4 regions of the Arthrobacter tumbae genome follow, and region 4 is predicted to be linked to each of the others. Evidence: riboswitches for the same ligand, from Rfam matches in the RefSeq annotation. Region 4 holds a riboswitch; each other region holds the start of a gene.
The links. Region 4 has a riboswitch for S-adenosylmethionine ahead of JOD47_RS09235 (ABC transporter ATP-binding protein). Riboswitches for the same ligand answer to the same signal wherever they lie in the genome.
Positions count from the first base shown of each region.

Region 1: linked by a shared signal. The riboswitch ahead of metX (homoserine O-acetyltransferase MetX) and the one ahead of JOD47_RS09235 (ABC transporter ATP-binding protein) in region 4 are both predicted to bind S-adenosylmethionine.
Region 2: linked by a shared signal. The riboswitch ahead of JOD47_RS04365 (rhodanese-like domain-containing protein) and the one ahead of JOD47_RS09235 (ABC transporter ATP-binding protein) in region 4 are both predicted to bind S-adenosylmethionine.
Region 3: linked by a shared signal. The riboswitch ahead of JOD47_RS07225 (bifunctional o-acetylhomoserine/o-acetylserine sulfhydrylase) and the one ahead of JOD47_RS09235 (ABC transporter ATP-binding protein) in region 4 are both predicted to bind S-adenosylmethionine.

Region 1 is NZ_JAFBCC010000001.1:2,966,357-2,968,549, reverse strand. It holds gene metX (homoserine O-acetyltransferase MetX) at 1-895, opposite strand, end outside; SAM riboswitch class IV at 913-1,045, opposite strand; gene JOD47_RS14020 (VOC family protein) at 1,417-2,058, shown strand; gene JOD47_RS14015 (CPBP family intramembrane glutamic endopeptidase) at 2,151-2,193, opposite strand, start outside.
Region 2 is NZ_JAFBCC010000001.1:913,811-916,003, forward strand. It holds gene JOD47_RS04360 (aminodeoxychorismate lyase) at 1-728, shown strand, start outside; SAM riboswitch class IV at 986-1,111, shown strand; gene JOD47_RS04365 (rhodanese-like domain-containing protein) at 1,118-1,609, shown strand; gene JOD47_RS04370 (O-succinylhomoserine sulfhydrylase) at 1,698-2,193, shown strand, end outside.
Region 3 is NZ_JAFBCC010000001.1:1,512,609-1,514,801, forward strand. It holds gene JOD47_RS07225 (bifunctional o-acetylhomoserine/o-acetylserine sulfhydrylase) at 1-1,211, opposite strand, end outside; SAM riboswitch class IV at 1,255-1,370, opposite strand; gene aceE (pyruvate dehydrogenase (acetyl-transferring), homodimeric type) at 1,508-2,193, opposite strand, start outside.
Region 4 is NZ_JAFBCC010000001.1:1,911,006-1,913,198, reverse strand. It holds gene map (type I methionyl aminopeptidase) at 1-654, opposite strand, end outside; SAM riboswitch class I at 751-848, shown strand; gene JOD47_RS09235 (ABC transporter ATP-binding protein) at 854-1,678, shown strand; gene JOD47_RS09230 (aliphatic sulfonate ABC transporter substrate-binding protein) at 1,806-2,193, shown strand, end outside.

The DNA of each region.
Region 1 (2,193 bases), 1.1 Mb from region 4:
CGTGGCTCATCAACGCTTCGGTGAGGATGACGTAGCTGTTGGCATCGAACCGGCGGACCAGCTTTTCCGCCTGATGATCCAGGTAGCTCTCCACCTGGTACCGGCCGCGCCCGCCCGGCACCGCAGAACCGAATGGCTCCTCCACACCTTGCGCTGCCCGGCCGAACCGGTGCACGAGTTCAGCCTCCGAACGGTACGTGATGTGCGCGATGCGCCGGGCAAGGCCCAGCCCATCCTCGGGACCGGCGCTTCCGTAGTAGTCGCCCCCGGTGAACCGCGGATCGAGGCGGATGGCCTGCACCTGCGTCTGCGCGAAGGCGATCTGCTCCGCCGTGCTCGCCGCCCCGCACGCAATGACAGCGCACCGCTGCACCCGCCGGGGATAAGTGACGGCCCACTCCAGCGCCCGCGCGCCTCCCATCGACCCGCCCAGCACCGAGTGCCAGGAGGAAATGCCGAGCAGGTCTGCGAGCAGGGCCTCGGCGCGGACGGAATCGCGGATGGTGACAAAGGGGAACCGTGAACCCCACGGCAGCCCATTTGGGTCAAGCGATGCCGGCCCCGTGGACCCGTAACAGCCGCCCAGCATATTGATGGACACCACAAAGTAGCGGTCCGTGTCGATTGTCCTGCCCGGACCCACCAGCCCGTCCCACCAACCATCCTCGGCGGACTCACCGCGCGCTACATGCGAACTGCCGGTGAGCGCGTGCTCGATGAGCACCGCGTTGGAGGCATCGGCATTGAGCGTGCCCCATGTCTCGTAGGCAAGGACGACGTCAGGCAGATTCCCGCCCGTTTCCAGCGCCAGCGGGCCGATCCGGAGCCGCTGCACGACGACGCCGTCAACAATCTCCGCTTCCGGCTGCGGAACCGCTGTGGTGATGCCTGTCAAAACCCTGCCGCCTTACTGAATCGCGCTTGCTCCTGCACACTGCGTGCAGGGCCTGGTCGTCACCCGGGGCACCCCGCCGCGAGGGAGGGTTGCCGGACAGCAAGCCGGGGCTGATGGCGGGCAGAACCCGCCGCACTGTCACTCGTTACCTCGTTCAAGCAAACCCGACCAGCCCGGGTGAGAGCAACTATTGTGACGTGCGGTGAAAGTCGGCCGGCGCTCACGAGGGCGGGCGGCGAAACGATGACCCGGCGCCCGAAGGCCGGCGCTCACGATGGCCGGCACCGCCAAAGATGCTTGAGTGGGGCCGCTCTCGTCTATGGGAAAACGGTCGGCCCCACTCAAGGGGGAGGCCCAGTGGGCGTCCCGGGCAGGAAGCTCCGGCGGTCTCGGAACCGGGCTACCTGTCAGAAGCAACTATCCGGCTCTGACCTTGGGTTTTGCTTGTGGCACCCGCCACCTGAATGTGACTTAGGTAACCCTTAGTCGAGGCGTCCATCACAAAGTGCCAAAATGGGGCCATGCGCCTGGATCATGTGTCTTATGCCTGCGAACCCGACGGTCTGACTGCTACTGCGGAACGGATTGCCGACGCCCTCGGTGTTGAATTCGTCAAGGGTGGAGTACACCCGCGGTTTGGTACCCGCAACATGATTGTCCCGTTGGTCAATGGCCAGTACCTCGAGGTCGTCGAAGTCCTCGACCATCCCGCATCGGACAAGGCTCCGTTCGGCCAGGCTGTGCGGGCACGGTCCGAGGCAGGCGGCGGCTGGATGGGCTGGTGTGTTGCCGTTGATGACCTCGCACCGTTCGAGGATCGCCTTGGCCGCAGTGCCGTTCCCGGGAACCGCAAGTTCCCCGACGGGCAGGAGCTGACCTGGCAGCAGATCGGCATCAAGGGCCTCATCGCTGACCCCCAGGTCCCCTACATGATTCGCTGGGACGACGGCACGGAATCCCTTCACCCGTCCCACGCTCGGGCCGCGTCAGCGCGCCTCAGCGCACTGACCATCGCCGGGTCCGCTGAACGCGTCACGGAATGGCTCGGCACTCCCGTCAGCCACCCCCTGGATGACGTCGACGTCGAGTGGATCGCTCCCAACGGCACGCCCGGCATCATGTCAGTAGCGTTCGAAACGCCGAAGGGTGCAGTCCGGATCTAGTGCGGGACTTTCGCGGGACTGGTTCGCAGGCTCCCGAAACCGGTCGCAGCGCTAGGTCCCGATGCGGCTAGCTCACGACGCCGATCGCGGCGCTAGTTCCCAATGCCGATGGCCGGGCCGAAGATCGCGAAGCCC
Region 2 (2,193 bases), 1.0 Mb from region 4:
CCGTCAACGGCGCTCCCCGGAAACTGCAGGCACACCTCGCCCGGCTGGCGACGTCCGCCGCCGCGCTGGAACTCAACGTCCCGTCGTCGGACGCCTGGGAACGTGCCATCACCACCGCGCTTACCGAAGCCGACGACGACGGTGAACTCGTGGTCAAGCTCGTAGCCACCCGTGGCGAACCAGCCGCGGGAGCCACCGCGTGGGTCCAGGTGTCCGCCGTACCGGACGGGCTGCGCGGACAGCGGCTGTCGGTCCTCCTGCTTGACCGCGGCTACGACAGCACCGTCGCCCAGCGTGCTCCGTGGCTGCTGATGGGAGCCAAGACCCTCTCCTACGCGGTGAACATGGCGGCGGTCCGCTATGCCCGTTCGCGCGGCGCCGATGATGTCATCTTCACCTCGTCCGACGGCAAGGTCCTCGAGGGCCCGACGTCGACCGTCCTGATCGCGCGGGTAATCGACGGGGTCAAGCACCTCATCACGCCGCAGCTGGAGAGCGGAATCCTGCCCGGCACCTCCCAGGGCGCACTGTTTACCGCTGCGAGCGAGGCTGGCTGGGAGTTGGGTTACGGTCCGCTGGTGCCACCAGACCTGTTCGTCTCTGACGGCGTCTGGCTGATCTCGAGCGTGCGTCTGCTCGCCGAGGTCGGGTCCATCGACGGAACGCCGGTGACGGTCTCGCCGGAGCTGACCGACGAATTGAGCGGTCTCGTGGAGTCCGTCTCCTAGCTCGACCGCAAACGCGCCGGCCTCCCAGTTCGACCGCAAACGCGCCTGTTTCCCAGCTCGACGGCAAACGCGCCGGGAATCGGCAGGATCGTGGGGACGTCCCCACGAATCTGGCACGCACCGGCACCTTTGGCCCACGAACCTGCCACGCACCGGCACCTTTGGCCCATGCCCGCAGCTCAGAGCGCCGCAGGCGTTACCGCACGTTACGGCCCAGCGTGGCAGCCGTACCATCGCCGGTGCTACGTTCATTCCGGAGTAACGAGCGCCAGTGCCAAGCCCTGACTTGCTGGCCGGCAACCCTCTTTCACGGCGGGGTGCCTCAGGTGACTACTCGGCACAACGATCAGGTTCCATGATCACCAGCGTGCACAGCGTGAGGAGACACAGTGACATCGCATTCCACCCCCCATTCCCGGACACAGTCCCGGCCCGTCGGCGGTTACGCCGGCGACATCACTCCCCGTGATGCCGTTGAGCGCGTCAGCAAGGGCGCCGTACTCGTGGATGTGCGCACGGTTGAGGAGTGGCAGGCAGTCGGCGTCCCCGACCTCACCGACGCCGGGACCGTACCTCTCTTCCTCGAGTGGAACCGCTCCGACGGCACCCGCAACGTCTCTTTCCTCAACCAGCTGAACGGCCTCAAGGGCCGTGAGCTGCTTTTCCTGTGCCGCTCGGGCGTCCGCTCCGTGGCCGCAGCGCAGAACGCAACCGCTGCCGGTCACACTGCGTACAACGTGCTGCACGGCTTCGAGGCCGACGGCGGCTGGCGCTCCAGCGGCCTGGCCACCACAGTGCATACCGAAACCACGCATTCAGAGACCACAGGACCGACCGGCGCTGCCCTGCCGGCAGCGGACCGTGACGACGCCGGTGAGTGAGCCCGCGCCCGTGAGTGAGCCCGCGCCGTCGTCGTTCTCTCCGGCGGCGAGCCGTGAGCCCGTCGCCGGCAACGGCGGCTACCCCCGGATCCAACGCCCGGACGACGACGTCGCCGCCTGGTCCTCCGACACCCTTGCGGTGCGTGGCGGGCTGGCACGGTCCAACTTCGAGGAGACGTCCGAGGCACTCTTTCTGAACTCGGGCTTCGTGTATTCCTCCGCTGCGGCGGCGGAGGCGGCCTTCACCGGCGAGGTGGACCGGTTTGTGTACTCCCGGTACGGGAACCCGACTGTCGCCATGTTCCAGGAACGACTCCGCCTGCTCGAGGGAGCGGAGGCGTGTTTCGCCACCGCCAGCGGCATGTCCGCCGTCTTCACCGCACTCGGTGCACTCCTCGCGGCCGGTGACCGGGTAGTTGCCTCCCGCAGCCTGTTCGGCTCCTGCTTTGTCATCCTGAACGAGGTCCTGCCCCGCTGGGGCGTGGAGACAGTCTTCGTGGACGGCTGGGACCTGAGCCAGTGGGAGGAAGCGCTGAGCGTTCCCACCACCGCGGTGTTCTTCGAATCGCCGTCCAATCCCATGC
Region 3 (2,193 bases), 400 kb from region 4:
ATGACCTGCTGTTCCGGGGAGAGCTGGCTGTGGGTGGTCGACGCCGGGTGGATCACCAGCGAACGGACGTCACCGAGGTTGGCCACATGTGAGTGCAGTTCAAGGGCATCCACGAAGCGCTTGCCGGCCTCCGCGCCCCCGGCCAGGTTGAAGGAAACGATGGCACCGATCCCCTTGCGGCCGTACTTTCGGCCGCGCTCGTACCAGGCGCTCGAGGGCAGTCCGGCATAGGCGACCGACTCGACGTCCTCACGTGCTTCCAGCCACCGGGCTACCTCCGTGGCGTTGGAGACGTGCCGCTCCATGCGTAGGCTCAGGGTTTCCAGGCCCTGGGCAATCAGGAAGGCGTTGAACGGGGACACCGCGGAGCCGAGATCCCGCAGCAACTGAACCCTGGCCTTGAGGATGTAGGACAGGTTGGCCCCAAGGGCACCGTCGGCACCCAGGTCCCGCGCGTACACCAGACCGTTGTATGTCGGGTCCGGCGTGTTGAAGCCGGGGAACCGGCTGGGATCCTTGGCGAAGTCGAACCTACCGGAATCGACGATTACGCCGGCGATCGCGGTGCCGTGGCCGCCCAGGTACTTGGTGGCCGAATGGACAACGATGTCCGCACCCCACTCCAGGGGTCGGATCAGGTAAGGCGTGGCAAGGGTGTTGTCCACGATCAGGGGCACACCGGCGTCGTGCGCGGTTCGGGACACTCCTTCAATGTCGAGCACGTCCTGCCGCGGGTTGGAAACCACCTCCGCGAAGAAGAGCTTGGTGTTGGGCTGCACAGCGTCCCGCCACTGCTCCAGATTGTCCGGATCCTCCACAAACGTGACGGAAATGCCGAACTTCTTCAGCGTATGGGCGAGCAGGTTGTAGGTGCCGCCGTACAGGCTGGGGCTGGCAACCACGTGGTCACCCGCCTCGGCGACGTTCAGGATGGCGAAGGTCTCCGCCGCCTGGCCGGAGCTGAGCAGCAGCGCGCCCAGTCCGCCTTCCAGGCTGGCGATCCGCTGCTCCACCGCATCCTGCGTGGGGTTTCCGATTCGCGTGTAGATGGGAGCCAGCTCGGCAAGGGCAAACCGGTTGGCGGCGCTTTCGGCGCTGGGGAAGACGAACGACGTGGTCTGGTAGATCGGCAGGGCACGGGCACCCGTGGTGCTGTCCGGTTCCTGTCCGGCGTGAATCTGGCGGGTTTCGAAAGACCATTGGTTGGACATTCAAGGCTCCTTTGGCATGGGCCCGGCATGGTGGGAGCACCGCGGGCCGCGCTTGCCGTCCGGCTGGTGCCGGGCGGCCAGGTCTTCACCCGGAGCACCCCACCGCAGCTGGAGGGTTGCTGGCCAGCAAGCCGGGGCTTCGCGCTGGCACTCATGACCGTGGCCAGTGTAGGCGCAGGAGTATTCCCCCGGCACGAACATGACGTTCCATGTAATCCACGGGTTGAGTTGCTGAAGTTTTTGTCGCCTAGTTGCAGTTAAAAGTGGTTCTAGGTCGCAACTAGGCGACAAAAACGTCAGGGGAGGGTGAGGAGCGCGTACTTCTCCATTGCCTGGCGTGGGGCGTCGGCGTCGACCTCTCCCCGCTTCGCGAGGAGCTGAAGAGTGCGTACGACGACGGAGTGGGAGTCGATCTTGAAGTACCGCCTGGCTGCGGCGCGCGTGTCGGAGAAGCCGAACCCGTCCGCTCCGAGCGTGGCGAAATCCTGCGGCAGGAACTGGCGGATCTGGTCCGGAACGGCCTTCATATAGTCGGTAACGGCCACGATTGGTCCCGGCGCTTCACCCAGCTGCTGGGTGACGAAGGGAACGCGGGCCTCAGCGCCGGGATTGAGGAATGCTTCCTCCTCGGCGGCGAGTGCGTCGCGTCGCAGCTCGGTCCACGAGGTCACCGACCACACGTCAGCCGAGACCCCCCAGTGATCCGTCAGGAGCTCCTGCGCCTCGAGCGCCCAGGGCACTGCTACGCCTGAGGCGAGGATCTGCGCCTTCGGCCGGCCGCCGTCGTCGTCGTCGTTGCCTGGTTTCAGCCGGTAGAGGCCGCGCACCACCGCGTCGGCATCCAACTCCTCGGGCAGCGGCGGCTGGATGATGGGCTCGTTGTAGACGGTCAGGTAGTACATGACATTCGGATCTGTGGAATCCGGGCCATACATGCGTTCCAGCCCCGCGCGCATAATGATGCCCAGCTCATACCCGTAGG
Region 4 (2,193 bases):
CAACGTTGCAGTGTCCGCCATGACCCACGGCTCCAGCGCCAGCAGAAGCCCCGGGCGCAGGACGTATCCCCTGCCGGGCCGTCCAGTGTTTGCCACGTGTGGGTCCTGGTGCATTGTCGACCCGACGCCATGACCCCCGAATTCCGTATTGATCGGATATCCCGCTGCACTGAGGACTGAACCGATGGCAGAGGAGATGTCGCCGATACGCGCGCCCGGTCTGGCGGCGGCAATCCCTGCAGCCAGTGCACGTTCGGTGGCATCGATCATCGCAACGCTCTCCGCCGGCTCTGACTCGCCAACGATGAAGCTGATAGCCGAGTCTGCGACGATTCCGCGCTGGGAGACGGCGAGGTCCAGGGAGAGCAGGTCGCCGTCGGCAAGCGAGTAGTCATGGGGCAGGCCGTGGAGCACGGCATCATTGACGGACGTGCAGATATAAGCGCCGAACGGCCCGCGCCCGAACGGCGGCTCATAGTCGACGTAGCAGGACACCCCGCCTGCCTCAGCGATCATCGCTTTGGTCCACTGGTTGATGTCCAACAGGTTTGTCCCGACCGTGCTGCGGCTCTTCACCGTCTGCAGGATGTTGGCGACCAACGCGCCCGCTTCCTTCGCCCTGGCCAACTCGCTCGGATTCAGAATTTCAATCATGTAGATGACCCTCTCACGCAGCCGATGTCCGGATGGACCACTGCTTTGTTACGACACATATTGCGCCGGCCCCAGGTAAAGGCGTTTAGTGGAATTCCACCATCCCGAGCGGCCGAGAGACCTGGATCGTTGACGCCGCAGCAACCCTTACCTGCTTGCAGGAGAACGGGTGCTACTGCCAGGAGCGATGGAGTCATACATGAGCACCGTTCTTCGAGCGCACCGTACCCAGGCCACTTCCACCGAGGGCAACCAGACACTGCCGCTGACTTTCTCTTCGCTGACCCGAAGTTTCGGGAGCGGTAGCGAGCAGCACGTGGTGCTTCGCGACATCGACCTCGAGGTTGCAGCAGGTGAGGTTCTCGCCATTGTGGGCGCCAGCGGTTGCGGGAAATCGACCCTCCTGCGAGCCGCGGCAGGGTTGGACGCACCCACCAGCGGCGCAGTACTCATCGACGGCACTGCGGTCGACGGGATCGACCCCCGCTGTGCCGTCGCCTTCCAGGAACCCCGTCTCCTCCCCTGGCTCTCGCTGCGGGACAACATCGCAATCGGTCTGCCGAAAGGAACCAGCTCGGCGGCAGGCAAGGCCAAGGTGGAAGAGCTCCTTGGCCTCGTGGAACTGGGCGGCTTCGCCGGTCACCGGCCCCGCGAAGTGTCCGGAGGCATGGCCCAGCGGGCATCGCTGGCGCGTGCACTGGCACGCAACCCGGGTGTCCTGCTCCTCGACGAACCCTTCGGCGCTCTCGATGCCCTGACGCGGCTGAAGATGCAGGACCTCCTGCTGCGTATCCACCAAACCACTCCGACCACGGTCCTGCTGGTCACCCACGATGTCGACGAAGCGCTACAACTCGCCGACCGGGTGATCGTCCTCGCCAAGGAACCGGACCTCCAGGGTGCAACCATCAGCCGCGTGCTGGAGGTTCCGGGTGACCGTCCGCGGGACCGCGGCTCAGCCGAACTTGCCGCGCTACGCAGTTCGCTGCTGAGCAGCCTCGGCGTCGACAGCCACCAGCACTAACCGCGCACCTGCGGTTAGTCCGCAGAGCCGCATCCCGGCGCGTGTGGCGCCCAAACGTGCCGCCACCGCGCCGATACCCCAGAACACAACGCATACCGTCCCCACGCATTCTCCGAAAAGGATCACCATGAAGAGCACAGCCCGTATCCAGATCGCCGCCACAGCCGCCATCGCGGCCCTGACCCTCAGCGGCTGCGTTGCCGGCGAGAACGCCGACGGGTCCGTCGGCGAAGCAGCAGCCCAGACCGGCGGAGAACTGACGGTCGACTTCGCCACCTACAACCCGCTCAGCCTCATCATCAAGGACCAGGGCTGGCTCGAGGCCGAGTTGGAGGACGAGGGCGTCACCGTCACCTGGGTCCAGTCCGCCGGTTCGAACAAGGCCAACGAACTGCTCCGCGCCGGTGAAGCTGATGTTGCCTCAACGGCCGGTTCGGCAGCGCTGATGGCCCGCGCCAACGGCTCACCCATCAAAACAATCGACATCTACTCCCAGCCCGAATGGTCCGCACTGG